One region of the Sphingobacterium sp. UBA3549 genome, then DNA from elsewhere that is predicted to be linked to it. Evidence: riboswitches for the same ligand, from Rfam matches in the RefSeq annotation. Region 1 holds a riboswitch; each other region holds the start of a gene.

The links. Region 1 has a riboswitch for S-adenosylmethionine ahead of metE (5-methyltetrahydropteroyltriglutamate--homocysteine S-methyltransferase). Riboswitches for the same ligand answer to the same signal wherever they lie in the genome.
Region 2: linked by a shared signal. The riboswitch ahead of metF (methylenetetrahydrofolate reductase [NAD(P)H]) and the one ahead of metE (5-methyltetrahydropteroyltriglutamate--homocysteine S-methyltransferase) in region 1 are both predicted to bind S-adenosylmethionine.
Region 3: linked by a shared signal. The riboswitch ahead of B2W36_RS18115 (O-acetylhomoserine aminocarboxypropyltransferase/cysteine synthase family protein) and the one ahead of metE (5-methyltetrahydropteroyltriglutamate--homocysteine S-methyltransferase) in region 1 are both predicted to bind S-adenosylmethionine.

What each region holds. Positions count from the first base shown of each region.
Region 1 is NZ_DFOE01000017.1:185,132-195,652, reverse strand. It holds gene pyk (pyruvate kinase) at 1-908, shown strand, start outside; gene B2W36_RS09555 (hypothetical protein) at 952-1,284, opposite strand; gene B2W36_RS09550 (sensor histidine kinase) at 1,684-3,516, shown strand; gene B2W36_RS09545 (response regulator transcription factor) at 3,618-4,307, shown strand; SAM riboswitch class I at 4,496-4,599, shown strand; gene metE (5-methyltetrahydropteroyltriglutamate--homocysteine S-methyltransferase) at 4,678-6,990, shown strand; gene B2W36_RS09535 (tetratricopeptide repeat protein) at 7,089-7,616, opposite strand; gene B2W36_RS09530 (helix-turn-helix domain-containing protein) at 8,040-8,630, shown strand; gene B2W36_RS09525 (hypothetical protein) at 8,662-9,027, opposite strand; gene B2W36_RS09520 (single-stranded DNA-binding protein) at 9,202-9,597, shown strand; gene B2W36_RS09515 (helix-turn-helix domain-containing protein) at 9,711-10,370, opposite strand; gene B2W36_RS09510 (YbjN domain-containing protein) at 10,461-10,521, shown strand, end outside.
Region 2 is NZ_DFOE01000037.1:315,375-325,895, reverse strand. It holds gene B2W36_RS20180 (glutamine--tRNA ligase/YqeY domain fusion protein) at 1-924, shown strand, start outside; gene B2W36_RS20175 (OmpW/AlkL family protein) at 1,360-2,025, shown strand; gene B2W36_RS20170 (DUF2723 domain-containing protein) at 2,170-5,199, opposite strand; gene metF (methylenetetrahydrofolate reductase [NAD(P)H]) at 5,440-6,396, opposite strand; SAM riboswitch class I at 6,468-6,570, opposite strand; gene B2W36_RS20160 (hypothetical protein) at 6,747-7,598, opposite strand; gene rimM (ribosome maturation factor RimM) at 7,698-8,222, opposite strand; gene B2W36_RS20150 (30S ribosomal protein S16) at 8,341-8,862, opposite strand; gene B2W36_RS20145 (UvrD-helicase domain-containing protein) at 9,227-10,521, shown strand, end outside.
Region 3 is NZ_DFOE01000035.1:115,618-126,138, forward strand. It holds gene B2W36_RS18090 (GntR family transcriptional regulator) at 79-813, shown strand; gene B2W36_RS18095 (hypothetical protein) at 878-2,212, opposite strand; gene B2W36_RS18100 (GH92 family glycosyl hydrolase) at 2,567-4,897, shown strand; gene B2W36_RS18105 (homoserine dehydrogenase) at 4,962-6,143, opposite strand; gene B2W36_RS18110 (homoserine O-acetyltransferase family protein) at 6,182-7,225, opposite strand; gene B2W36_RS18115 (O-acetylhomoserine aminocarboxypropyltransferase/cysteine synthase family protein) at 7,261-8,571, opposite strand; SAM riboswitch class I at 8,828-8,940, opposite strand; gene B2W36_RS18120 (FUSC family protein) at 9,121-10,521, opposite strand, start outside.

The DNA of each region.
Region 1 (10,521 bases):
CAGAAGAAGATTTAGATAACCTGAACTTTGCTTTGGACCATGGTGCAGACTGGATAGCCATGTCATTCGTACGCTCAGCAGAAGATATTGCCCAATGTAAAAAGATCATCGCAGCAAAAGGAAGTCATGCGCGCATAATCGCAAAAATTGAAAAGCCTGAAGCGATCGAAAATATTGACGCAATTATCGAAGCAACAGATGCTGTTATGGTTGCTCGCGGAGATCTAGGTGTCGAACTTCCCATGGAAGAAGTACCAGGACTTCAAAAGATCATTGTACAAAAATGTAGAGATCTTTCTAAACCAGTAATCATTGCAACGCAAATGTTGGAAAGCATGATCACTACACCTCGTCCTACACGTGCAGAAGTAAATGACGTAGCCAACTCTGTATTGGATGGGGCTGACGCCGTTATGTTAAGTGGAGAAACTTCTGTAGGTGAATTCCCTGAAATTGTGATCGAAACAATGAGCAAAATCATTATTCACGTGGAACAAACTTCTTATCCTTATTATAATGAGAAAGTTAGTGAAATCCACGATGGTACACTTATTCCTGATGCTATCTGTGCTTCCTCAGTCTATCTTGCTCAAAAAACAAATGCTTCCGCAATTGCTGTATTGACATCTTCAGGCGCAACAGCATTTGAAATTACCAGTTATAGACCAAATGTTGATATTTTAGTTTTTACAGGAACTCAAAAACTGCTAAAACAGCTCAGCTTACTTTGGGGCGTAAAAACTTTTATTTATGACAAGTTCGAAAGCACCGACGGATCTATCCATGATGTTAACAAATTTATTGTAAAAAATAACTACGTTCAGCCCGGAGCAATCATTATTAATACCGCTTCAACTCCGTTGATCGAAAAAGGTAAAACAAATACAATACGTGTTTCCCAGTTGTAGAAGGTAAACATATAGACAAAAAAATAGCGTTCTATTTGGAACGCTATTTTTTTTGTCTGTTTTTATATAAGGAATCTATCTTTAATTTAAAGCCCTCCATCTTCAGTGAATCGCTTATTCGTTTGAGCGGAAGATCAGCAGCTTGTCCATCTGCTTTAGGCATCTTTTCCGTCCCGGGCATCGGAGCTAGACTATCCATACGCCTTAACTTTTTAACGGGCATGTGATACTTCTCATCTGAGGAGTCTAATTTTAGAATAGGCATTTTCGATTTCTTTTCCTCCAGTAGAGGAACCTGCGGTTTCACCTTAGCTTCTTGCCCCAGAGCAACGGGGCCGATAGAAGCCAATACCAATGATAATACGTAATTTTTCATCTCTATATCCTTTTTTTTAGAGTCCCAAAGCTCATGTGGGATCAGCATATGCTTTATCCATGCTTATTGACTCTTGGTTATCCTAAATTGAAATAAAAATAGCTTACATTAGCTTAATTAGATTATATATCTATAATACGGTAAAATTCTTCATATAAGCTATTACCCACACTAATTTACAAACAACCACATCTATTTTTAAATAGATCGCTGTTAAACATTGTTAAAACAGCTTCAAAACACATTAGCATCTTTATATTTGTAACAATTTAGAAAATGAGCTGTCAATCATGGGGCTATCAGAAGTAGGCCTCAGGATAAATATACAAATGGAAACAAACGATACGCTATAAACTTTGTGATACAGTAAAAATTATATTTATTTAACCCTCTATTCAAATGAAGAAAAATAGCATTGTATTAATCATTGGACTGATGTCATTGGCCCTTATCGGTGTTTTGGCTATGCAATTCTATTTTTTAAGAGATTCTTATCGTCAAAAATCCCAATTGTTTGATGAATCCGTCAATGCTGCGATAACAGCTGTTGCGGGAAAGTTGGAACGGAGGGAAGTTGTTGACTTTGCTAAAGTTCAACAGGAACGAAATCTTGAAAAATCCAAACAAGAGCAGGCAAAACAACGCCTTTTAGCCGAGCAACTCGAAATCCAATATAGAATTGAAGAGTTAAAAAACAAGCAGCATACTATTTTCTCCAACTTCAAAGAGCAAGAAGATCAATTACGTGCGTTATATCCGAATGTCATCGAAATTAAAAATTCATTTTATGAAACATACATCAAGAGACCGGAGTACCAAAAATACATCAAATTTTCTGTTTCAAATGAGCTTACCGATGACAATCTAGTACAAGCCTTCATCATGCTAAACGCATCGAAGGTAGATGATCAGGTGAGCGGAAAAGATGATAGTACGCGCTTTGTTATTCCTTTGCTCGATGGCTTGGTTGATCAGCAAACCAAATTCAGGGTAGCCACCTTACCTCCAAGAGAGAATGCAAAACTTACAAAAACGATCGCTGATTTAGAAAAAAGACTGGATGTGCTTAATAAAAAGAACTCTTGGTCGGGGTTTAACGTTTATGATTCTGTTGCCATGTTGGGCGGTAAAAAGGCTGACTATATTGAAGATGTGGCTATTGGAATGGAATTAGCTAAACGCCCATTGAAAGATCGACTGAATATTATCATCGTTCAAGAGCTTATCAAAGAGGAATTGGCTCAACGCGACATTAAAGCGCCATTTAATATCGAAATATGGAGCACAAACAATATTTTACTCAATAATATCCTTGACGAAGCGGCTTTAAAAAATCCTTCAAATACAACACGGTACTCCACTGCTCTCTTTAAAGGCGACATTGGTGCTGCACCGGGAAAATTAACGATTTATTTCCCAAACAAAAAGGCGATCATCGCAGATAATATGGGCTATCTCCTTTTGCCTATGCTTGCGCTACTTTTTTTATTGGTGGGATGTTTTGCATACACGCTGATTATCATCTTTAGACAAAAGAAAGTTTCGGAGATGAAAACAGATTTTATCAATAATATGACACATGAGTTTAAGACGCCAGTTGCGACTATCATGATTGCTAGTGAATCGCTTAAGGATCCCGATATCAATGCCGACCATAAACGCGTTCAAAAATTAGCCAATATCATCTACGACGAGAACGTTAGATTAGGAAATCACATCGAACGTGTACTTGATTTAGCACGATTAGAAAAAGAAACCTTAAAACTAGATCAGGTAGATGTTCATATTAACGATCTTGTTTCTGCTGTTACGGACAGTATGCAACTGAGAATGCAAAATATTGGCGGAAAATTCACTATTGATCTGGCAGCCACGAAAGATGTCGTCGTTGGCGACGAACTGCATTTCTCAAACGTATTTTATAACCTATTGGATAATGCAATTAAATACAATAAAGGTGATCTACATGTGAGTATACAATCAAAAAACGTCGGGGATAGTATTGTGGTCACTATAGCTGACAACGGTATCGGTATGAGCCGAGATCACCTTCAAAAGATTTTTGACCAATTTTACCGGATACCGACAGGCAATGTCCACAATGTAAAAGGATTTGGTCTTGGTCTAAGTTATGTACAAGATATTCTGAGGAGACTGAACGGAAAAATTACGGTTAAAAGCGAAAAAGATAAGGGCACGACCTTTGAAGTAATTTTGCCTACAAAAAAATAAAAGGTTCCTTTTTTGTATATTTCCTCTGTAAAAGAATTTCAAAGGTAGAGGAAGCTGATTTATCAGCATCAAGGGAATTCGTTAAAATTAAAGTATTCATTATGCAAAAGATATTATTAGCAGAAGACGATCCTAATTTGGGGGATCTTTTAAAAGACTATCTCGAATTAAAGGGAAAATTTGACGTCACACTATGTACAGATGGTGATGAAGCAATATCCCAATTCAAGAAAAATAACTATGACCTCTGCATCTTCGATGTCATGATGCCTAAGAAAGACGGCTTCTCTGTTGGACGTGAAATCAGAAAAACAAACAATACTGTTCCAATAATCTTTGCCACAGCGAAAGGTATGATGGAAGATAAAACTGAAGCTTTTGAACTTGGAGGAGATGATTATATCACCAAGCCGTTTCGGGTTGAGGAATTGTTACTTCGCATCAATGCCCTGCTAAAACGCAGTGTTCGGGATAAAGAAGAAGAGGTAGTTGCAGACAAATTTGAAATTGGCGATTATTTCTTTGATTACACAAGTCAGCAGATTTCCTATAAAGGGCAGATGCAGAAACTATCGACTAAAGAAGCTGAACTATTACGCCTGCTCTGCCTAAAGAAAAATGATGTATTGACAAGAGAGGAGGCTTTATTAAAAATATGGCATGATGACAACTATTTTACTGGTAGAAGTATGGATGTCTTTCTCAGTAAACTTCGAAAATACCTGAAAGAGGATAGTAAAGTGGAGATTGTCAACGTGCACGGAAAAGGTTACAAACTTTTGGTAAGCTAAAAAAAAGGGGGAATGAGAAATACAGTCATTCCCCTTTTTTATGCTGCACAGCGTATTGGTGCATGACATACACAAATTCATGGATGAAAATAAAAGAACAAAACAATTTCATTCTTAGTAGAATATAAAAAATAGACGCACTTTTATAAAAAATTTGCATTTCAAAAAGAAATGTGCTAACTTAGCGTCGCTTATAGAGAAAGGCAGAGGGAATAGACCCGATGAAGCCTTAGCAACCTGTCCCTTGACAAGGTGCTAAATTCTACCCTATTTGATAAGGGAATGATAAGCCGAAGTCACCGAATTCTAGTGTGTCCTTCTCTCTCTAGCAAGAAATATAGTTGAAAAAGAAATATTAAAAACATTCATTATGTTATTGACTAACAATTTAGGTTACCCTCGTGTGGGCGCGTTCCGCGAATTGAAAAAAGCCAATGAGGCCTATTGGGCTAAAAAATCTTCTGTTGAGGAATTATTGGACACAGCAAAAAAAATTCGTGAAGGCAATTGGAAAACACAAAAAGATGCTGGAATAGATTTGATTCCTTCCAATGATTTCTCTTTTTACGATCAAGTATTGGATTTAACCCTCACTGTTGGTGCAATTCCTGCTCGTTACCATTCTTTATTGAATAAAGTAGACAACAATTACAGCTTAGATCTATATTTTGCAATGGCCCGCGGTTTCCAACAAGAAGGAATTGACGTAACTGCAATGGAAATGACCAAGTGGTTGGACACAAACTACCACTACATGGTACCAGAATTCACAAAAGATCAAGAATTCAAATTGACTTCTGAAAAATTCTTAAATGAATACAACGAGGCAAAATCATTGGGCATTGATACTAAACCAGTTTTACTTGGTCCGATCACTTACCTATTGATCGGTAAAGAAAAAGAAGCTGGCTTCGACAGGATCGATTTATTGGATAAACTTGTCCCTGTATATGAGCAAATATTGTCTAAACTAGCTGAAGCTGGTGCGCAATATGTTCAGATTGACGAACCTTTCTTAGCATTGGATTTAGATGCTAAAGTAAAAGCGCTATATCAGCCTACTTTTGAAAAATTAGCTGCTGCAGCAAAAAACATCAAATTAATCGCTACCACTTATTTCGAAGCGTTAAAAGATAACGAAGATATCGCGGTTAATTTGCCTATTCATGCTTTACATTTGGATCTTGTCCGTGGTGAAAACCAACTGGATACCGTTTTAGCTAAAGTTCCCGCTTCATTGACATTATCTTTAGGTATTGTTGAAGGCCGTAACATCTGGAAAAACGATTACGAAAAGTCATTGGTTAAAATCAAGCAAGCAGTTGATGCATTAGGAAAAGACCGCGTTTGGGTGGCTCCTTCTTCATCTTTATTGCATGTTCCTTTTGACCTAGATAATGAGCATAATGAACAATCATTACCTGCTGAAGTAAAAAATTGGTTAGCCTTTGCCAAACAAAAATTAGCTGAAGTAAAAGACTTAGCTGTACTGGCAGAAGGCGAAGTTGATGCGGAAACAGCGAAACGTTTTGAAGCGAACAAAGCTGCTGCTGAAAGCCGTCGCACTTCTCCATTAATTCACAAACCTGAAGTTAAAACACGTACAAGCAATATCACTGATGACGATGCAAAACGTACTTCAGCATTTGCAGACCGTAAAGCAGCGCAACAAGCGAAATTTAACTTGCCGGCATTCCCTACCACAACGATAGGTTCTTTTCCACAAACAAAAGATGTTCGTAAATGGAGAGCAGATTTGAAAAAAGGTGCTATTACACAAGCGGAATACGATAAAGCAATCGCAGAAGAAACTGAAAACACCATCCGCCTTCAAGAGCAATTGGACATCGATGTTTTGGTACATGGGGAATTCGAGCGTAATGACATGGTGGAATACTTCGGTGAACAATTAGCCGGATACGCTTTCACACAAAACGGCTGGGTTCAGTCTTACGGTTCTCGCTGTGTTAAACCTCCAATTATCTATGGTGATGTCTACCGTCCAGAAGATATGACTGTACGTTGGTCATCTTACGCACAATCATTGACAAACCGTCCGGTGAAAGGTATGTTAACAGGTCCTGTAACAATCTTACAATGGTCTTTTGTTCGTAACGATCAACCGCGTTCAACAACGACTTACCAAATTGCATTGGCCATCTTGGATGAAGTACAAGCCTTGGAAAAAGCAGGTATCAAAATCATCCAAATTGATGAACCAGCTATCCGGGAAGGATTACCTTTACGTAAAGCTGATCAAAAAGATTACTTGAACTGGGCAGTACGTGCTTTCCGTGTTTCTTCTTCAAATGTAGAAGACGATACACAAATCCACACACACATGTGTTATTCAGAATTCAATAATGTAATCGAAGATATCGCTGCAATGGACGCTGACGTTATCACGATCGAGACTTCACGTTCTCAAATGAAATTATTGAATGCTTTCGCTGGAGACTTTAAATATCCAAATGATATTGGTCCAGGTGTTTATGATATTCACTCTCCACGTGTACCCAGCAAAGACGAGATGGTAGATCTATTGCGTAAAGCAAAAGCAGTAGTGCCGGCAGAACAACTTTGGGTTAATCCTGACTGCGGATTGAAGACCCGTGCTTGGCCAGAGACCAAAGCAGCTTTAGAGTCTATGGTAGAAGCTGCCAAAATCTTAAGAGCAGAATAATTCTTAAACTATATTGATAAAGCCCTGGGTGAAATTTCACCTAGGGCTTTTTTATTGTACTCATATTAATCTAAAATTGTATCCAGATCGTGATCCTATTAACGAACAGTATTACCTTCTTTCTTACTATTTTTCCCACTTCCTTTACTAATTTCCTGTTTCCCCTTAATCCGATCCTCAATAGACTTCAGGCTTGACGAAAAATCAAGATCAACATTTTCAAGTTTCGCCATCTTTAACGCCTTCAACGCCTTTTTGTATTTTCTCATTTTTTCAAATAGAAGTGCTTTCTTTATCCAGATCCCTGCCAAGGGCATCGCCGGAAGTGTCAAAGCAAATTTAATCGTCTTTTTTGCAGCTTCATATTCTCCCATATCAATCAATGTCTGAATAAAATAAGGATATACTTCCACTGCCTGCACATTATGCGCCAAAGCTTCCTGGAAGTACCTTTTTGCCTGCTCATAATCAAACAACTGCTCGGCGTGAACTCTTCCCATCAAACACAGCGCCATTGTATTGGACTCATCATAAGACAGTGCATAGGATAAGGACTCCATGGTCTCCTCCAAATATATAGGATAGTTATCCAGCGCCTGAAGGACATATTTATTTACTGAATTCATAAAATTTTCTAAAACATAACATTCATATCCAGCTTTCATAATAACACTTGAAAGTAACTGGATTTTTAAAATTCCATAATAAGCTAAGCACATTGGAAAAATGGACTACTATTTAGAGCGCCAAGTTTTAGCCAATAGCAACGTAGGTTATTTAACGTATTAAGAAAGAAGATTAGGAAAGGGCCGTATTCTGAAGAATATTCCCGAGAATCTTCTCTGTGGACGAAGCGGGATTTTCTAATATAGCAAACATATTCTTCCGTTTTTATTAATTAATCTATTGAATTACAAAGATTCAAAATATTTACCAAATTCCCAAAAACTTGTGATTATTAATCGCTTAAATCCTACAAGGTGCTATTGGCGCATTATTGTCGCATCAATTTCGCTAAAATTTAACGACTATTTCCTCATATTTGGACTATGGAAAATCAATCAGCTAATCAATTCATCAAACTATCAAGAAAACGTAAGGGATTAACGCAACAGGAACTCGCCGATCAAGCAGGTGTATCGCTAAGAACGGTGCAACGCATAGAAAAAGGCACTGAAGAAATCAGTGGATTTAGTCTCAAACAAATTAGTCAAATTTTGGAAATACCTCTAGAACAACTCATTATGCCAAATATAAATCAAATCAGTATCGACAACAATCAAACAGGAAGTATTAAAGCTTTATATTTAGCATCGCTTACCTTTCTGATCAATCCATTATTAGGGTTATTGGTCCCAGCAATTATGGGCTATACGAAACAAAACAAAGACGCTTTATACAGTAAGCACCTAAAAAGAATAATTGTAATACATGCTGTTGGACTATTTTTTCTAGGAAGTTTCATAGGCTATATCATTATTGCAGATTTTTTTAAGATTGCACTACCGTCTTTTTTAAGCAATATCTTCAATAGTGCCTATATTTTACTCATCCCGGTATGCTATTATATCTTGATTCTAACGTTTACTATTTCTAATTATATCGCAATAAGAAAGGCCAAGTTCAGTTCTGCAAACTAAACCAATACAAATGAATCTATTGCAGTCAAAATCACAGCGGCTTCTTTTGAACGATTAACACCCAATCTTTCTCAAGCAACAGATAGCCTGTTTCATAAATAAACTGGTAAGTTTGACCTTTGTTGTTGGAAAAAATATGAGTATGGAATTTAAAATCAAACCCCAATTGTTTTAACTTTTCACGCTGTATTTTGACCATCCCCTCCCCGTTCAAGGTATCTAACAATATACGGCGATTTTTTCGCAGGATATTATTCACGTTACGCACCAAATTGGTTTGGTCGCTATTTAATTTATTATTATAGGCATTCCGACAAGCATCATCACAAAATCGCTTGTCAGAACGGCCACGTATACCCTTGCCACATTCAAGGCAAACTCTCTCAACAGAACTCATAGAAAATTACTAAACGACAACAAACGGTTACAATCGACTACAGTCGAATACAAATGGTAAACAGACGAATAAGATGTATGTCCCTTCTCATCTTTGCTCTAGATCATTCGGTGTCAAAAGCCAATGAACATCAACTAAAATAAGAATTATTGAAAACATTTAAAAATTAGACACATGAGTACATTACGTAACAAAGTACAGTTAGTAGGTCATCTTGGAAATGACCCGATCATCAAAACAACTTCCACAGGTACAAATTATTCCATATTACGTCTCGCCACCAATGATCTATTTAAGAACAAAGCCGGAGAATGGGTCGAGGAAGTCCAGTGGCATACACTCGTAGTATGGGGAAATCAAAATACGACCATAGAAAAGAAATGTCAACGCGGAACGAAGCTGATGGTTGAAGGTAAGCTCACCTATCGCAACTATGAGAACGCAGAAGGAGTAAAACAATATGTCACTGAAATTAAAGTGGATAGTTTCATGGTTTTATCAGACCCTAACAGCGATAAACAAGAACCTCCTACCCTTGAAGATGAAAGTGAAGATGATCTCCCCTTCTAATAAAAGAAAAAGGTAGGACAAGATATTAGTCCTACCTTAAACTGCATATCCATTGCTGATACATTTGTTTTTAAAGGGTAAACACACCCTTAGCCACTGAAGACTTGCCCTCATCAGATACGCTCATATTTACCATATAACTTCCAAAAATATTCTTTCTCAGTCAATATAAAATCAACTTTCTTCCAAGCATTTAGAACCAGATTAATTTCCTTATCCGCTAAACTATATTTCCCAATAAAAAATTCCTGAGCGGAGAAGTATAAACCAAAAGCGTTGTCCAGGGTATGCAAACATTCGATATCGACCTCTTCGAAAAACAAAATTACATGCGAGTTCACTATGAAATCACTTGGCGCGGGAATAGCATCCGAAAACTCAATAGCTATACATCTATTCCGGCTTTGCACAGGAAATTCAATTACCGGAAGTTCGTTGAATTTTGAAAAATGAGCGCTCGCTTCGAGAACAGCTTCCCTCTCCAAAAAAGGGATTTGCAAAAACCGCTTATTCCCGATCACCGGTACATTAGCCTGAAAATAATCATTGAAATTGAGAATTTCATTGACAGAAAGATTCCTTTCAATGAGGTGTTGCACAGGAATGCCAAAATAATTTGCAATTTTTAGAACAATTTCAATTTTCGGCTCTGCACGCATTTCTTCGTAAGAAGAAATATTCCCTCTAGTAAGATTAAAAACATCCCCGAAAGCCTGTTGGCTCATTCCTTTCACTTTTCTTAATTTCTTAATATTGTTTCCTACGTGACTCATTTTAAAAAAAATTGAATTATTTTTGCAAAATATTTTTGCATTTTATTATCTTTATGCAAAGAATATGTGCAATATATAAAAAACTTGATTATGTACTTCTCAAAAATTGAAAATTATATCGCCAATATTGGTTATACCATTACTCATAAGG
Region 2 (10,521 bases), on a different contig from region 1:
CCTTCTAAGCAATACGAATTTGCCCGTTTGAATATGACCTATACCGTCATGAGTAAACGCAAATTGCTGCAATTAGTTAATGACAAATTTGTTGAAAGCTGGGACGATCCACGTATGCCTACGATCTCAGGATTGCGAAGAAGAGGCTATACACCTGCGAGTATCCGTAACTTCTGTGAGAAAATCGGTGTTCAAAAGCGTGAAAATATGATCGATGTCAGTCTTCTGGAATTCTGTATTCGAGAGGATCTCAACAAAACAGCATGGCGCAGAATGGCTGTATTAGATCCAATTAAATTAGTCATCACTAACTATCCTGATGGCCAGGTAGAAGAACTTATCGGTGAAAACAATCCAGAAGTTGAAGGTGGTGAAGGCGCGCGGTCCATTCCATTTTCAAAAGAACTTTGGATAGAACGCGATGATTTTATGGAAGACGCTCCAAAAAAATTCTTCCGTTTAGCTCCAGGACTTTCTGTGCGTTTAAAACACGCATATATCGTAACCTGTCACGATTTTGTGAAAGATGAAAATGGAAAAGTAACGGAAGTGCATTGTACATATGTTCCAAATTCTAAATCAGGAGAAGATACTTCTGGGTTGAAAGTGAAAGGAACAATTCATTGGATCTCCGTGCCGCATGCGAAAGAAGCCGAAGTGAGATTGTACGACAGATTGTTCAATGATGAAAACCCTGCTGCTGCAGAAGATTTCAAAGCATCGATTAACCCTGAAAGCTTGCATATTATTGAACGCGCTTATATTGAACCGGATCTAACACATGCAACTCCGGGAAAAGGTTATCAATTTATACGACTGGGATATTTTACATTAGATACACATTCTACCCCTTCCCAATTAGTCTTTAACCGTACGGTTACACTGAAAGATTCCTGGGGCAAAGAGGTAAAGAAAAATGCATAAAAGATTTATTCTTAACTAAAAGAGGTCGGAAGTGATTCCGACCTCTTTTAGTTTATGGTATGTCCTTTTACTAAATCTGCAGCCAGCTTTGACATTTTCCTTCCCCAAAAAGCATATATAAACACAGTCATCCTCTTCACAGCATTTCTGATAAATTTAGGCAACGCTATCAAACCTGAGATCATCCTAAATTTTTGCTTTTTCTCCAACATGCAATATAGCCTTCGAAAATTCAGGCTTTACTCAAGACTGACAAACAAAATTCCCCCAGAGTCAAAAACAGATACAGATGTGCTTTTTTTTGACAATAATTTATAAAGGTACGTCATGTACACTACTCAAAGCATTATATCATTCATTTTTCAACTTGATTATCGTCACTCTTTTGCCTTGATTTTAGCAATAGTTTTACGTCAAATAAATACCCTTAATGATATGAAAAAGTTATTTTTAATCGCATTGACACTCACTTTAGGAGCACTAAGTTTACAAGCACAAACAATCCCTAATCAACGTTGGCAAATGAGACTCAGAGGAGTGGCAGTCATGCCAAACGAATCGGCTACTATTAATACGATAGGCGGAGACGTGGACATCAACACAAAGTTTATTCCTGAACTGGACTTCACCTATTTTTTCACAAAAAACATTGCGGCGGAATTGATTCTTGGAACGACAAAACATAATGTGCATACAACAGGCTCAGATTTAACTGCGATTGGTGGAAGTTCATCCAGCAATGTCGATCTAGGCAGTGTTTGGCTTCTTCCTCCTACGCTTACAGCTCAATATCACTTCTTCCCCGATGGAGCTATAAAACCTTATGTGGGCGCAGGGATAAATTACACGATATTCTATAGTGCTAACGCTGGATCAACTGTAAAGAATGTGAAATACGACAATGCTTTTGGCTTCGCTACCCAACTCGGGATTGACTTTAAGCTATCAGACAAATATTTTGTGAATTTAGATGCTAAATATATTCTTTTAAAGACAGATGTTAATGTGGATGCATCCAACTTGGCTCCCAACTTATCCATACCGGCAAAAGTTGATATCAATCCTTTTCTCCTTGGCTTTGGAGTCGGCATGAAATTCTAATCATTTGGCTCATTTCCCTATCCTATATGTATCGAGGCCGCTTTCAGTATATGAAAACGGCCTCATCTGGTTCCTTAGCTCAAGCATATTCATCCAGTTACCATTTAGGCAAACCCAATACATTGGCTTCGTTTGTTACAAACATTACTCTAGACCATACCAGTTTTGATATTGACGCCTTAAGCCCTCGACACGCGCTAATCGTTTATCCTCTTTCGCATCCGATAAAATTTTACGGTAGCGATCTACCGAGTCCAATCCAACCTGAATATCATTCCATTCGAAGCTTAAATTTTTCTTATCCACTACGAGTTGATGCAAATATTCCATATTTTCAGCTACATAATTTAGATTTCGATCCATCATATTATTGGCGAGCTGAGGTTGTCCAGAACGATATAGACTATCAATAATATCAGCATAGTTGACTGCATCTGACATAGCATACACGCGCGCAGGTAATTGATCATATGCTTTTTTAGCAACTTCTCCTGCTTGTTTTATTTGGCCATTAGCCAACAACAGACGCGCTGCTTTTCCAAAAATATCTCTTGCATACATGCTTGAAAAGCGGAATGAATCCGTATCAACATATCGAGCGTTTTTTATATTGCCCCAATTATACGTGTGCATAATGTTATGATATAAAGCTTCAATGTTCACTAGTCCGGCTTGCTCAATTTGCTTTTCTGTTGACGCACCTGTAGCTGCGACCGGCATCAGTCTAGACGTGAAACCTTCATTAACAAGATATTTATCTAATCCTAATTTAAGATCACTTGGCAACATATTTGAAAAATAGACGGGCCTGTTCCATTTGTTATTTTCAAGCACCGATAAGATTGTTAAATCTGCCCTTGTTAGGTGGTCATTTGGTATCTCCCATTCCATAATTGATACAATAGCTTCCTGCAAATAAGATGGAACTGCATTTTTCTTGACGACCTCCGCTTTATTAACGTCCAGTTTGACTTTTCTTGAGGGGAAATAATTTTCCCTCTCACCGGAATTCAACTGAACTTTATAATCGGGATCATCTGACGTCACAAATTGTAATAACTGACCTGCATCAACAGCTTTGTCGAGTTGCCTATCCACAAAGGGGATATAATCACGGACACCTTTTTTTGTCTTTTCTGCCGGAATTGTCACGGGGAGGCCTGCTGCTCGATAAGTCGGCTGCCTGGCCTGTTGCATATACCAATCACCGGTAAGATAACTTAAGACGACCACCCGTACATCGGGACGCACACCTTCTACTTCTTGTAAGTACCACACCGGAAATGTATCATGATCGCCATACGTAAATAGGATTGCATTTGGAGCACAGGCCTCAAGATAATTACGCGCCAAGTCCCTTGCCATCGATTTCTCCGATCGATCATGATCGTCCCAGTTTTGATGAACCAAAATAATGGGGCCGCCCAGCAACGCAAAAGATAAACCAGTCGCCAAAGCATAACGTGTTCGTACAAAACGTTTGAAAAAACGAACCAATGCGATCAGCCCCAATCCAATCCAGATTGCAAAGGCGTAGAAAGAGCCCACATAAGCATAATCCCGCTCCCGAGGTTGCATGGGCGTTTGATTTAGGTAAACAACAATCGCTATTCCGGTAAATACAAACAGCAGGGTTACGACCAAAGTATAAGGCTTGTTGTTTCGATACAACCATACCGCACCAGCTATTCCCAAAAGCAGCGGCAGAAAGAAATAGGTATTTCGGCTCGGATCATGTGCCTGCGATTGCGGTAGTTTATCTTGCGCACCTAGTCGCCAGTTATCGAATGCTTTGACCCCCGACAGCCAGTTGCCATCGCTATAGGTCCCATACCCTTGTCGATCATTCTGTCTACCGACAAAATTCCATAAGAAATAGCGCGTATACATATCGCCAAGCTGAAAATTGAAAAAGAATTTAAAATTGTCGGAGAATTGTGGTTGCTCTCCCTCTTTCAAATTGAGGTAACTTCTATAATAGGCTTGATGGTTTCCATCTTGGCTGTAGATACGCGGGAAAAAGGTTTCCTTATCAAATTGATATTTGTCTATCTGTGTAAAGGGTACATACGCCGATTGATCTTTCCGATAGCCTGTCTTACTCTTTACACCAACCACTTGCGAATCATAATACGGGCCTTTGAGCAATGGCTCCCGGACATATTGTTCCCGGCTCAAATATCCCAAAAAAGAAAATACATTATCCGGCGCATTATTATTCAAGGATGGATTTGCTTTTCCCCGGATCATGACCATGGTGTAGGAACTGTATCCAAATAAAACAAAACAAAAAACTAACAAAGCGGTGTTGAGCGTGTATTTGCGCTTTGTATACGAATAATACAAACCGCAAACTATCAATCCTACCAGCAATGAGCACGAGAAGAAAATTCCGGAACCAAATCCCATTCCAAGTGAGTTTACAAATACAAGGTCAACTTTAGCAGCCAGGCCAACCAACCATTGAATAATACCCCACAAAACGGCTCCCAGGATCAGTACACCTACTACAAACGCTTTTAAGGTACCTTTCGCACTCACCTGAGTTGCTTTTCTGAAATAGACCACCATCGCTATCGCTGGGATAGCCAAAAGATTCAATAAATGGACTCCAATAGAAAGCCCCATAACAAAACCGATAAATACCAGCCAACGATCACTACCTTCTTCATCAGCACGAGCTTCCCATTTTAATATCCCCCAAAACACAACTGCTGTACACAAGGACGACATCGCATAAACTTCGGATTCTACGGCCGAATACCAAAATGAATCGCTGAAACTAAATGCCATTGCACCAACAATTCCTGCGCCGAAGATCTGCAAGCAGTTGGATAAAGGTGCGTATTTGTCTTCGCGGAGTATCTTCTTGGCAATTGCTGTTATCGTCCAAAATAAAAATGTAACCGTAAGCCCGCTGCAAATTGCCGATCCGATATTCATCCAATAGGCGATTTTACCTGCATTACCCAAAGCCAAGTTTGAAAATACATTCTGAATCAGAAGAAACAATGGTGCCCCAGGTTGGTGTGCTACTTCCAGCTTGTAAGCACAGGCAATGAATTCACCACAATCCCACCAGCTTACCGTCTTTTCCACGGTAGCAATGTATACACATGTGGCAATGAGTCCGCAAGCAAAACCCAGTAGAGAATTTATTCTGTTGTACGTCATAAGGTCAATTGGTCTTCTATTAAAATCCTTTTTAGGACTTTAAGTTAAAAAGTTATCCTGATTCCAATATGTTAATTAACACTATTTAACACAAGTACCTGACAATAAACACACTGACACTTGCACGCACGCAAATGACTCCGTTACCAACACGACGACTCGGCTATAAGGTCAATTATAGGATATCTTAACAATGAAAAAGGGAGCTTATCAGCTCCCTTTCGCGGGTATTTTTATGAGTTAGGCTAGTTTTTCTACAATTTTCTTTGTTGGACCCGGATTACTCATCGTATAGAAATGTAAAACCGGAGCACCAAACTTGATCAGCTCCTGACATTGTTGTACTAACCACTCTTCTCCGACTTGTCTGACGTCGGCATTCGTTTTACATTCCGAAACAGCATCGCTCAGTTCTTCTGGAATATCGAGATGAAATATTCGTGGTAAGGTCACGAGCTGCTTTTTAGTTGTCAGTGGCTTTAATCCTGGAATAATAGGCACATGTATTCCATTATCTCTACATTTAGTAACAAATTCCTTATATTTTTCGACATTAAAGAACATTTGAGTTACAATAAATTCCGCCCCCATATCGACTTTTTGTTTCAGATATTTAAAGTCAGTATTAAAATTTGGCGATTCAAAGTGTTTTTCGGGGTAACCTGCTACACCGATGCAAAAATCAGTCTTTTCCGATGTGACAATATCCTCATGCAGATACTTTCCTTTATTCATATCAGCAACCTGTTCCAATAGGTCTGTTGCAAAAGCATGTCCACCATCCGTCGGAATAAAATCAGCATCGCCCTTACGTGCATCTCCGCGCAATACTAAGACATTATCTATACCCAGGAAGTTCAAATCGATCAGTGCATTTTCGGTTTCCTCCTTAGTAAAACCACCACATATCAAATGGGGCACAGCATCAACTTTATATTTATTCATGATTGCTGCACATATCGCCACTGTCCCAGGACGTTTGCGATAGGAAACGCGTTCCAGTAATCCACTTGCATGCTCTTTATAGATATAATCTTCCCGGTGGTAAGTTACGTCGATAAAAGGAGGTTTAAACTCCATCAGTTCATCCATGGTTTTAAAAATACTTTGGATGCCCTGCCCTTTCGCCGGTGGCAATAGCTCAAAAGAAAATAATGTTTTTCCTTTGGCATTCTGGATATGATCGATAATCTTCATTAAAAAACTGTTTTTTAGTTTGGTTGGCTTATATCGAAACGCACACGTCGAGGAATCGTTTATCTTCATGTAACTTATCTTTCCCACATGGAGTAGGGTAGAATTTAGCACCTTGAACAATACAGGTTGCTAAGGCTTCAACGGGTCTATTCCCTCGGCCTTTCTCTATAAGCGTTGCTAATATCGTTTTAAAAAATCAAAAGACAAAAATATTTTTTCGAAAAGACTAAAATGGCACCGAAAATAGGGCAATAAGACCTTTGGGCTCTGCTTACACGCAACAAAAGAAATGTATGCACCACCAAAAAATGTTAAAAAAACAGGCGAAAGTAAGGATCGAGAATCATTGGCTAAAGATGCGCTGCCAGGGAATTCCGTAGATTTTTGAGATAAAATGTGATTAATAAAAGTCCTGTTACGTGGTATTCCTCTTTCGATGCATATTTAAAGCCATCAAATAAATAGCGATAGGCGATCAATGCATCTTGTTCATTGTAAAACAACTCTTTCCAAGATTCCGGCACATCTGTCCACGCCTTGAGCACAATACCGTTCTCAGCATAAATAATTGGCGATTCAACACCATCCATTCGATAATCGTGATGTGTACCAGAACTTGATATATGTTGAAAGTAAGCGATGGAATAATCAACAAAATTCAATGCCCTCGCCTTGACCTCCTTTTCACTTTCTGCTCTTACGGGAGCATTCCGCCACAAATTCACTTGACTGTCAAATTTGCTTGGTGTCTCGCGTATAGGGGTTTTATCTAAGGCAAAGTTGAGATAAAGTCTTTCGGTAGTAGGTACACGCGCTGAGTTAAACTGTGAAAAATCACCTCTTAGCTGAATAAAATCTTTTTTTACCTTAACAATATCCAATGCGATGCTACCTTTTTTCTCGTCGGTCAACTCTAATCTGTCACCATTGAATCTATACTTTCCGAAGAGTAATATATCGTCGAGCGCCAAGACAAAGCGGTCTTTATTATGGAGTGAGAGAAAGGACCGATATAAAGTAGGATCATTCCCATAGGTATTTGCCTCCACATTCTGGGGAGATTCTCTCTTAAGTTTATGATATTGCTCATTCGAATAGCCCAATATCATCTGATAATTACCTTCAGGAAACTCCTTTTTCTTTCCAAAGAAAGCACAAGAAGACAGTGAAAATAGGAATAGCAGGAGTAATAACGATTTCAAAATCAATTAATAATTATGGCAAAATAATATATGCCAATATAATAAATTACTGCGATAGTCTATGAAAGGCTATTCATTTATATAAGCCTAAGGATATACTTATTCTTTATACAGATCCACTAAGCCTTCTGGCAATTCAACTTCAATAATCTCCTCTTCGCCATCAATACCTAAGATCAAATCGTCCGAAAGTGGGAACATCAGCTCCTTGCCATCCATATCTACGGTAGCAACAAATTGTTGTGGAAACTCCTGAACATCTGTTATTCTCCCCAGTTCACCATGGTTTTCATCAATTACTAAAAAACCGATTAAATCCGTATATCTAAAATCATCTGGATCACGCTCCGGCATTTTATCATTGGAAAGATATAGCTTTTTACGTACAAGTATTTGAGCCTTATCAATATGATCCACATCCTCGAATGTCACATAAGCGGTACTGTTCTTTTGAAATTTGATGGCGTCAACAAAATAAGGAACAAGCTTTTTGTTCACTTCCACGAAGACGACATCCATATCCAAACTCTCGTATTCTTCGAATTCAAAAAATAGCTGTACTTCTCCTTTAAGCCCTCTTGTTTTGCTGATATAACCGATGTAAAAGCTTTGATCAATAGTCATATTTTCGTATTTAGCAATTAGATGTAAGACATGATAATGGCAAACTATAGCCTATAGGCTGTTTCAAAAAAAGCCGGCTCAAGGTTGAGTCGGCTTTCTCGAATACTTTATGAAAGAATTAACCTTCAGTTTCTTCTGATGCAGGAGCTTCAGTCTCTTCAGCAGGAGTTTCTTCCGCTACAGGAGCATTTTTAGCAGCTACAGCAGCAGCTTTTTCTTCTTTTTTCTTAGCTTCAGCAGCTAAAGCAGCATTTCTAGCATCAGCTTTAGTTTGTGCTAAACCATCTTTTTTACCAGAGATTCTTGCATCATTAGCTTCAGTCCAGGCTGCAAATTTAGCTTCAGCAGCAGCTTCATCAAAAGCACCTTTTTTCACACCACCTTGCAAGTGTTTTTTGTAAAGAACACCTTTGTAAGAAAGGATAGCGCGAGCTGTGTCAGTCGGTTGAGCACCTTTGTTCATCCAGTCCAAAGCTTTTTCAAAATCCAAAACGATCGTTGCTGGATTAGTGTTTGGGTTGTAAGAACCAATACGTTCAATGAATTTACCGTCACGTGGAGCGCGAGAATCCGCTACGACTACGTGGTAAAAAGGACGTCCTTTTTTACCGTGTCTTTGCAATCTGATTTTAGTTGCCATTTTTTAATTTATTTTATGTATTCAACATATCCCCCGAGCTTCATACTAGAGGGGATGCAAAGATAGTTATTTTTTTCTATTCATAAACATAATTTTATAAACTTCGCTGAAAATGACATCCTTAACACCTTGAACACCCCTTTTAGAACATATCTCATTGCACCAGCTCTGCCGTCAACACCTAAAGTAATGTGTACAGCTGTTGGCTTCGCCCGAAGGCAACACCTACTCATATTACGACACCAGTATATATCATAAAACAATAATTTGGTTAATAAATTAGAATCAAATTAAGGCTGTTTTCTCAATTAAAATAATCTTCCTCATTTTTGCCAATTCACTTTTTACTTTCTACCTTCATTCTATGAAATCCGTTGCGCCATTAAAAATATTAAAAGCTTCAGCCGGTTCGGGGAAAACCTTTAGCTTGACTTTACATTATCTCACCCTTCTCCTATCCAACGAGAATAGCTATAAGGAAATTTTGGCGGTGACATTCACCAATAAGGCAACTGCCGAAATGAAGGAACGTATCCTATCGGTACTCCATGGCCTGGCAACAGGCCATCCTAGCCCTAAAATTGAAGATTTCAGAAAGTTATTACTGGCACAACAGCCAGGTTGGACTTCACATCTTGTGCAGGAGAAAGCTCACCGTGTTTATCGCCGTATCTTACATGATTATAGTCATTTTACGATAAGTACAATTGATGGTTTCTCCCAAAAGGTCATCCGCGCGTTTACATATGAACTTAATCTTGATGCGGCTTACAAGATTGAAATGAATGTCAATAAAGTGAAAAATGAGCTGACAGTTATGCTCAATCAATTACTGGATGAGCGCCCCGATCTACTCGATTGGATTATAACTTATGCTGAAAAGAAGATAGCAAAAAATGAAAATTGGAACTACCGTCAGCAATTAATGAGTTTGGCGAGCCTTATTTTTTCTGAAAATTTCCAGGAATTTGATAGTTATATCAACTCAGCAAATCCCAAGGAGGTTTTTAATATCCTTAATCAGGAGATTGAACAGAAGATAAGCGCATTTACCGAAGCGCTATCCATGACAATTGAAGCGTTTAGTGAGACATTCAAAAAATTCAACCTCACTGAAAGTGACCTGAAGGGTAAATCGCGCAATAAGATAATCTCAGCTAGCAAAACCAGCAAAAAGACGGAAAAACTCAGCGCTTCTGAAATTGCCAAGATAATAGAAAAATACCTTCTGTTAATCGATAATGAAGATGCTTTTACGGATAGTGACAAAAATATACGTCATGATCTTATGGCTGCGTTCAGCCCTATCTTGGCGTCCTTCCAAAAGTTACACGACAACCTATCTGCTTACATTGCCTATCAAGCGGTACAGAATAACCTCTATTACCTGCGTTTACTCAAAGAAATGAGCGATTTACTGACACAGTGGCGACGCGACAATGGTGCCCAGTTAATTTCCGATTCTCAGATTCTGTTAAACAAACTCGGACTTGATGAAAATAGCGACCCAACATTTATCTGGGAGAAAATCGGCAATCGCTTTAACTACTTTTTGTTTGACGAATTTCAGGATACTTCGCGCATTCAATGGAAAAACTATAGTCCGCTACTGATCAATGCATTGGCAGATGCCAAAGGTACTGTCAGCGAACACCTGAT
Region 3 (10,521 bases), on a different contig from region 1:
ATATGTATATACATACAAACATATATCTATTTTTTTAATTATTCAAAAAATCTTATTTTAGCACAAGCAATCCAACTGATGAATTTAAAAATAGATCATAAAAGCCCTGTTCCGCTGCATATACAAGCAGAGAATCTGTTACGCGAATTAATCAAGCAGCCTGAATATATAGAGGGTAAGTTATTGCCCAACGAAATTGAATTAGCAAAAAGATTGGCAATTTCCCGTTCTACTTTGCGTTTGGCGATCAATAAACTAGTCTACGAGGAGTTGCTCATTAGAAAGAAGGGAATAGGCACGAAGGTGGCTAGTTCCAAATTTAGTTCCAAATCCAAGAATTGGCTGAGTTTCTCACAAGAGATGAAAAACCGAGGAATTGAGGTAAAGAATTTTGAGCTTCACGTCAGCTGGGTTGTTCCGGACAAAGCAGTCTCGAAGTTTTTTAATGTAGATGAGGGCCAAAAGCTATTAAAACTAGAACGTCTGAGAGGAAAGAAAGATGACCCATTTGTTTATTTTATATCTTACTTCCATCCGCGTATAGGTTTAAACGGCGATGAAGATTTTAAGAGACCTTTATATGAGATCTTAGAAGCAGATTATCATGTCATTGCAGATCTTTCTCAGGAAGAGCTGGATGCGATGGCCGCGAATAAATTTATAGCTGATAAATTGGAGATTAATATCGGTGATCCTATTCTGTCCCGCAAGCGCTTTGTATTTGACCAATCTGGGAAGCCTATTGAATATAATTTGGGGTTCTACCGCGCGGAAAGTTTTACCTATACTGTCGAAAGCAGAAGAGATTATTAGGAAATTCACTCATCCTTTTTGAATGGATCAATTGGATGAGTGAATAGCTAATTTATTTATTCTTTTAATGATTCTTTTCCAGGGTAGTTTCAGCCCAGCTTTCTAGGAGAGTTATTGCTTTACTCAGCACGCCTGCTGAACCTTTGAATTTTCCTGATCCACTGGGTACGTTATTTTGACCATACCATTCGTAAAATCCTTTGTTTTTCACAACCCGATCGATCATCGGTTGGAGTTCGGTATAGGCTTCCTGATAAAAGCCATTTAAAACGAGTTGCTGGATCATCCGTCCGCCAAACCAGGTCCAATCACCACCATTTTGGTATTGGTAAGGCTGAGCCATTCCGCCGATGAAAAATCCAACTGGATAGGTTGGGTATAAGGTCAATCCAATACTCGGCATGCCAGATAACCGCACGTTTTCAAGCATTTGTTTGTTGACTGTTTTTATTTCTGAAGGTGTCAGTAGCTCCGCTTCTATAGCGATGGCGGTGCCGCCATGATAATGGATCGTATTTTCATCAAATGCTTTAGGAATAGGTGATGTCTTAGGGTATATGTGCGGAATGAATTTTTGTTTTTTCTTATCCCATAAATAACGTCTACTGTTCGTTTCGAGACTCTTTTTTAATCCTTTCCATTCCGCCACCTTGGGAGAGTTGTGCTGGATTTCAATTAAGGTCTGCAATGCAATAATAAACATCGCGTTGTCATAAATATCGATTGCCTCATTGGAAAGTTGGTCATTCCAATCACAACCAAAGCTGTCGTTGGGCTGTACATCTCCCCAATCTGCTGTCATCGCACCCCAAAGTAGCTGATACTTTTGGTTGAACCGTTCCTTTTTCAGATAATCCAACATAAGTTGGATACGGTCTTTTACAGAAATTCCACCGATAGACTCCTCCAAGATACTGTAATCCTTTGATTTTATTATGTATTTACCCAACAATTGGATGAGTGACGTTTCCTGGTCGGTTTCTACCGTGTTTTTAAAACCCACATGATCAGGAGCGTTTTTTGAATAATAGGGTGTATCATCATGCCAGGTAAAGTCTTTCTTTAGTACATAGCCGTCTACCATTTCGCCATTGGGCTGTTGCATCTTAAAAAATACTAAAATAGCCCCTTTAATGTCCGTTTGGGACCGCTCTTCCAATGCGGTTTCGATGAATGTATTGAGATCTCTGGCCCAAATTTGTGAGTAGCCACTTCCCGCATTGAAACCTTCTTTGATGACCTCTCGGGCAAGGCTGTCCACATATTTTAGGTTTTGATCCGCTAGAATGCTTTTTGCTAACTTAAGTTGCGCGATACGGTCGGGTTTTGTTTGTTGTGCTGATAGTTGGGTTCCGAGTAACAGAAGTATTAGACTAAAAAATGTGGTGTTTTTTTTCATTGTGGTTGTATTGTAATTAATTAGGATTGACAAGTGTACCTGTCAATCATTGGTATTTATTTCAACGTTAATTTGTATTTATTTCAGGCTTGTGATCGAAGATCAGCCGTTCGATGTGTATTTTTTTTGAATTTATTTACTGGTTATATTTTAATATGTATGTACAATCAAAGTTGTGGAAAAATGTCAGTATATAGACTTTAACAGTGTTTTATTTGATTAGTATTTAAAATTTTACAAATTTAGGCGTTGCGATGTAATCTGTTAAGTCGTTAAATTAGGTAAGAAAATCTAACTCATGTTTATACATACTGTATTTTTTTGTAAGTTTGCTGTAGAACCTAATTGAGAACAATGGTAAAGCGTATCATTTATTATTTTTGTAGTTTATTTGTGAGTACGGCGGCTGTTTTCGCACAGCAGAAAACAGATTTGACCGTTTTTGTAAAACCTAATATTGGATCCGTCCATAGTCGATATTTCTTTTATACACCAGCAGCCGTACCTTTTGGAATGGCTAAGCTCGCTCCGAGCACAAATGGAAGCTATGGGAACAAGTCGGGCTGGGAGGCCGTGGGTTATGACGATAGGCATACTTCAATAGAAGGCTTTGCTAATTTTCACGAATTTCAGGTAGGCGGAGTGGTATTTGCACCATCCGTTGGAAAATTGAAGACAATGCCCGGTCAACTTGATCGTCCACAAAGCGGTTATCGTTCCGATTTTGACAAGAAGGATGAATTTGCCACTTCTGGCTATTACCGTGTCAAGCTAAAAGATTATAATATACTTGCTGAGCTTACGGCAACGAAGCGTGTCGGTTTTCACCGCTATACTTTTCCAAAAACGGAAGAAGCCAACCTTATTTTCGATATTGGCCATGTGATGGGGGAAAGTGGGCCAGTCGTGGATGCTGAGGTCAATTACGACAAACAACACGTGTGGGGCTATGTAGTCACCAATCCTGTATACGTACAAAAATATCAGCAGGGGGCTACGGTCAAAATGTTTTTCTTTGCGGAGATCAATAAACAACCGAAGTCTTTTGGGACATTTAGAGATTCTATAACTTTTGACCAACATACGCGCATAAAAGGAAAAGGAGCTGGAGTATATCTGAAGTTTGGCACTGAAGCAGGCGAATCAATATACATCAAGACGGGTTTATCTTATACTTCTGTAGAAAACGCACAACTGAATTTGCTTAAAGAGGCGAAGGATATGTCGTTTGATGCTGCAAAGAATAATGCCTTGCAAACCTGGAATAGTGAACTGGGAAGAATTTTGGTGGAAGGGGGAAAAGCAGACGACCGCATTAAATTTTATACCGGATTGTATCATGCTTTACTTGGCCGTGGGCTTGCAAGCGATGTAAATGGTGCATATCCCAAAAATGACGGCTCGGTGGGGCAGATTGCCCTAAATAAGCAAGGGCAACCGATTCATCATCATTATAATACCGATGCTATCTGGGGCGCATTTTGGAATTTGACACAGTTGTGGTCTATTGCGTATCCAGACTATTACAACGACTGGATTCAGAGTCAATTGTTGGTCTATCGCGATGCAGGTTGGTTAGGAGACGGTATTGCCAACAGTAAATACGTTTCGGGTGTAGGAACTAATTTTACGGGTTTGGCAATTGCAGCGGCCTATAATGTGGGTATTCGTGACTATGATGTGAATCTTGCTTATACTGCGGTGCGCAAAAATGAATTGGAAGCGAAGGACCGTCTGCCAGGAGCAGGTAAGTTAGATGTCGGAGTCTTTGTCCGTAAAGGCTATTCGCCCTATATTGAAGACAATAGTGTGAGTCCGGAATTAATGACTAGCGGCTCTCCGTTTGGCGCCTCCCACACATTGGAATATGCTTTTTCAGCCGGAGCCGCTTCACAATTTGCAAAATCATTGGGGCACCAAAAAGATTATGTTAAATTTCAGGAATTATCTGACGGGTGGCGCACGCTTTACGATGCCACAACGAAGTTTATGCGCCCAAAGGATAGTGTAGGGAAATTTATATCAAACTTTAATCCTTATGCATCATGGCGTGGATTTCAGGAAGGAAATGCTTGGCAATATACGTTTTACGTTCCGCATGTTCCACAAGAATTGGTTAAGTTGGTAGGAAAGGATTTATTCAACCGACGATTAGATAGTATCTTTACGGTGTCACAGAAGAACGTTTTTGGAGGGGGCACCCATATTGATGCTTTTGCTGGAATTGAAAGTCTCTATAATCATGGTAATCAACCGAACCTGCATATCTCTTGGCTGTTCTATTTTTCTGGTAGACCTGACCTAAGTCAGAAATGGGTTCGGGAAATTTGCAATGAATTTTATGGTACGGATGCCCTACACGGCTATGGCTATGGACAGGATGAAGACCAAGGCCAGCTCGGAGCTTGGTATGTCTTATCCAGTATAGGGCTATTTGATGTACGGAGCTTAACCACCGAACAGCCAGCGTTTCAGATTGGCGCACCTCTGTTCGATCGGGTAACGATACAATTACCGGAGAAATTGCGAAAAAATAAATTTATAATTCAGGTGACTAAAGAGCAGCCCAATAATTATATTGTGGATCAGGTTCGGTGGAATAATCGCCCGTGGAAAGGTTGGCAACTTCCTTTTGAACGTCTGATGGAAGGTGGGATTTTAGAGCTCAAGTTGAAAGGTAACTAAATTTAAACAATAAAAAAATAGCCCCATTCGGGGCTATTTTCAGGTAGGTTGGTTTGTTGATTGCCTACGCGATTTCGGCAATAAAATTCCCATCTTGATCCAAATCTGCCTTATGAGCTGCAATTTGTTGAAGATTAATATGACCGATTACATATTTGAAATCTGATGCGTAATATCGTTCTGTGATTTCACTGAAGTTTAACTTTTCAATCAGTGCATCGTCAGCATATCTCAAATAGACTTTGATTAAATAATCTTGGCTATAACTTAATGTGCTGGATTCTAAGTGTTTTTTATATTCATAACGGTATCCATAACGAAGGGCTGCAATATCTGACAATACTGCAGAACCAGTTGGATGACCACCCGCCCCTTTACCGTAGAAAAACTGTTCGTCTGCAAATGCCGCTTTAACCAATACACCGTTGTTTTCATTTTCCACATTATAGAGCATGCTGTCTTTACCTATCAGACGTGGTAATACATAAAGTACAACCTTGTCGCCGTCAATCTCTTTTGCAGTCGGTATCAATTTGATCTTGAAATTTTTCTCTTTTGCAAAACGAATATCTTGTTGCCCGAGTTTGTCTATACCAATATTAAAGACATCGTCTGGTTTGACATAGATCCCATACGCGTGTGAAGCAACAATACATACTTTAAATTTGGGGTCAAATCCACCTACATCCAAGGTTGGATCTGTTTCTGCAAATCCGAGTTCCTGTGCTTTCTTCAAAGCATCTGCATAGTGCTGGTTTTCATTGAAAACTTTAGATAGAATATAGTTGGAAGATCCATTAAAAATGCCACTAACAGAGTGGAGTAGTTCATTATCATAATACTCTTCTAAATTCCGGATAATGGGAATACTTCCGCAAACAGCACCTTCATACAATAAGCTTGTGCCATATTCATGCTGGATATCGACCAGTTCCTCCAAATGGCTCGCAATCATTTTTTTATTGGCTGAAACCACATTTTTTCCCGATTTCAGTGCGCGAACAGTTAGTTGGTAAGCTGCTTCGGCATCATCAATCAGTTCGACAACAGTATTAATTTCTGGATCACCTAAAATTGCCTCCGCGTCAGTAGAAAACAGCTCCGCTGGTAGCGAGCGTTTTTTATTACCGTTTTTAATGACGAACTTCTTGATTTCCAGATTAAGATTTTTGGTTTTGATAATATCATAAAGACCTTGGCCTACAACACCAAATCCAAACATCCCTATTGTTAATTTATTGCTCATATCTCTTCTTATATTCTCTTATTATATTGTTCAATCTCTTATACTAATTCAGGAACACATGCTTTCTCCGCTCTCAGAAAGTGGCTAATAGTTTCCGTTAGTTTTGTTGTTTCGATTAAAAAGCCGTCATGACCATAGGTTGATTCAATCTCTTCGTAACGAGCATTGGGAATATGCTGTGCTATGAATTGTTGCTCTTGTGGAGGAAACAATAAATCTGTATTGACACTTAATACCAATGTTGGACAGCTAATGCTTGCTAATGCAGATTCAATAGACAATCTACCGCGCCCCAAATTGTGGCTATCCATTGCTTTAGTCAGGAAATAATAGCTGTAAGCATTGTAGCGGTTTACTAATTTTTCCCCCTGATAGTTTTGATAAGATGACGCTTTGTAGTCGCCTAGCTTATTATTATCATTTTCGCTCTGCGTATTACTATAGGTTGTATAATTACGGTACGACAGCAATGCCATTGAACGTGCCACCTTTAGTCCCTTAGCACCGCCATCAGGATGGTTGGCATAAAAGGTGCGGTCGGTTGTAATGGCAAGGCGTTGGCTCTCATTGAATGCAATACCCCATGGTGAATGAACAGCATTTGTGCCAACGACGATTAAATGATCGATTGCGATTGTGTTGGACGCCGCCCATTCCAATGCCTGCTGCCCCCCTAATGAGCCCCCGATCAGAACGTTAATACGCTTGATTTCCAGATGGTCAGCAAGAAATTGGTGTGCACAGGCCAAATCTTTTACCGTAAACTCCGGAAATGATAGATAATAGGGGTGCCCAGTGGATGGGTTAATAGACAATGGGTTGCTACTGCTATAGGCCGACCCAATGACGTTGGCGCAGATGATATAATAGTCGCTCGGGTCAAATAAGTCATCGGTTCCAAAAAGGCCCGGCCACCAATCCAAGACGTTCGCATTGGCCGTTAGGGCATGACATACCCAGATCACATTGCTGCGATCTGGATTAAGTTTGCCAAACGTCTCATAACTGATTTGTAAATCAGTAAGCTCTCGTCCATTTTCAAATACAAAAGGCTTCGGGTGCAGATAAATATGCTTACTCATTTTACATTTAAATTTTATAGCCGACTAAAGTCTAATTAGTTGATTTTATCAAAAGCTTGCTGTAAATCTGCTTTGATGTCATCAATATGTTCTATTCCCACTGACAGGCGCAATAGTCCTTTGAACACACCCGCATGCGCTTGATCTTCGTCACTCAATTGTTGGTGGGTCGTTGCGGCTGGATGAATAATCAGCGATTTAGTATCGCCTACGTTAGCTAAATGACTGATTAATTCTAAACTGTCGATAAAGTCATTGGCTTTCTGTGCTGCATCGCCCTTTAGCTGGAAAGAAAGCACTGCGCCGTACCCATTTTTAAGATATTTTTGCGCATTAGCGAAACTTGGAGAGCTTTTTAATCCTGGATAATTTACCTTTTCTACCTGAGGGTGGGCCTCAAGCCATCTAGCGATTTCCAACGTGTTGTCGACATGCCGTTGTACACGTAAAGACAATGTTTCAAGGCCTTGTAACAACAAGAATGAATTGAAAGGAGAGAGTGCTGGTCCAAAATCTCTCAATCCCTCTACACGTGCGCGAATTGCAAATTGTATATTGCCAAATGGGCCATTTTCACCAAAAATATCTGAAAAGACCAATCCGTGATAGCCCTCAGATGGTTCAGAAAATTGTGGGTACTTCCCATTTCCCCAGTTATAGTTACCTCCATCAACGATGACGCCGCCAATGCTTGTTCCATGCCCACCAATCCATTTCGTTGCCGATTCAACGACCACATTTGCGCCATACTCTAAAGGTTTAAATAAATAACCCCCAGCTCCAAATGTGTTGTCAACAATTAATGGCAAATCGTATTTTTTGGCTACAGCGGCAATTTTTTCAAAATCAGGAATATTGAAGCTTGGGTTCCCTATTGTCTCGACATAGATTGCCTTAGTTTTATCGTCAATGAGCGCTTCTATTTTATCAGCTTCAGCATCGGTGGCAAAACGAGCTTCAATACCTAGCCGTTTAAATGCAACTTTGAATTGATTGAATGTACCTCCATATAAGTTGGACCCTGCAACGAAATTGTCACCGCTTTCAAGAATATTATTTAATGCAATAAACTGCGCTGCCTGACCAGATGCAACTGCGACTGCGGAAACACCACCTTCTAAAGCTGCAATCCGTTGTTCAAATACATCCGTAGTTGGATTCATGATCCGGGTATAAATGTTTCCAAACTGTTTTAATGCGAATAGATTGGCCCCATGTTCTGCATTTTCAAAGACAAAAGATGTTGTTTGATATATAGGAACTGCTCTGGATCCTGTGGTAGGATCAGCGACTTGGCCAGCATGAACCTGTAGTGTTTCGAATTTCAAATTTTTGTTAGAAGACATAATAGATCAGATTTTAAGGTTTCAAAAAAGAATTTGTAAAGGTAAAAGAGAAGCATACACACCTACTTGGAAGGTCTGTCAAATCGTTATCCAAGAAAAAGGAAATGATTTTTAACAAGCAGGGAAGTGTGTATGCATACGCATTCGCATCGATACTTTTTTACGATGTAGTACACTTTTGCTGTTCGCAAGGTTCAGTTGTATTGAACCTGAATTTTTAATGGATTTCAGTAATTTAATAAGCATTGTCTTATATCATTTATATGCTCCAAAACGATATTATTTTGGACAGGAATTGGCACCTTTTCAAGCAAATTGAAGGTTGCCAGTGGGTCATTGAGCCAGTCTCTCGCCACTTCTTTATAAATCAAGACCTACTGATTAAGGAAGGTGTTGATTAGAAATCTTCTTTCGAAGACGACACAAATATAAACTTCTTTTTTATTAAAGCAAAAGAAATACGTTTTTTTTACTTAAAAGAGCGTTACTTCGGGAGCTGTAATCGCATATTTGTTATTCAATATTGATACATAAATACATAGCTTGCCTTTATGGTTTTCTTAAGTTGATATTTTCTGCCAGCTGATCTAAGTAGGTTAAAAGGGGTTTTAAAGCATCAATTCTGCAGTGTATACCCTGTTGTATGTCGTGATTCGCTTTTCTACCTAACGATATGGAGAGACCAACCAAATGCGAATTGATGCGATAGGAGAGTGCTTGAAAATGATGGATATGGGACCAGTCTACCCACTTGTGTTCAGGTTCCTTCTTCATTTGATTGATCGCATCGGAAAAGAGAGCCATGGCAGTCTGTGCTTTTTTCCGAGCCAGTCGAATGTCGAACGAACTTTGCAGATCATCAGATAGGCGTTTGTTGATAATTTGAAAATAATGGTGGTTATATAATGCGACCTCTTTTGCCAAGTGGACCATGCTCGTGCTTTGGCGTACGGGTATCAAAAAATAGCCCGCTATTGCCAGCAGCGCACCAACTAAAGTAAAAATTATTCTACTGCCTAAAATGATATTAATATTTCCTTCAAATAAGTTTAATGCGATGACTATGCCTAGCGTAATAAAGATCACACTGACCATATAATTTGATCGGTTGAATAGGAAGAATCCAAATAATCCAATAGCGGCAATTTGAAGAAGAACGGGCAGAAAGTCAATGGAGACCAAACAGAGTATTCCGACGGCAATTCCCGAAAGTGTACCTAGTATGCGTTCTATATTGCGTGTTTTGGTCATTGAAAATGCAGGTCTCGCAACGATGGCAATAGTGAGTAAGATCCAATAAGTATATTTAAAATCCAAGAAAGAAATGCCGATCAATGCGCCTGTTCCGAAGAGAACGGCCATCCGGAGTGCAAAACGGAAAATTGGATTATGGAGATTGAGTCTGCTCTTGATATCACTTAAATTACGCAAAGGACGATTGATAAATTGCTGATACTCATTGGTGTCAATTTTGTTTTTGATTTCTTGATTTTGATAAAAAGCAACTTGAATCCGTTTGAGAACTTCAATAATAGCTTCAATATTACGGATGATGGAAGCGAGAATACCATCTGCTGGGGCAGTCTGTTGTTCTTGAATCTCCTTTAGATCCAACAACAGCGCATTGATTTTACTGTGGTTATCGTAGCGCTGCTCTGCATAGCGAAACCTTTTATTAGGCTGCGAAAAACTATCGATTTCCAAGGCCAGTAATGTTATGCTACGACGAATTATGGGAAGGCTACCGGTATCCAGCAAATTTTTTCGAATGGCATCATAGTCATGATCCAATGCAATAATTAATTCGTGTAAATCAATTAATCCATAGACCTGACTAAGCCAATAGTTGCTTTTGTGCCAGCGTTGGCTTATGATTTTTTCTTCCCTGAATAAGAGGGATCTGATTTGCTCCTGTTGTTCACTGATCTGACCATAAATTTTTCCGACGCG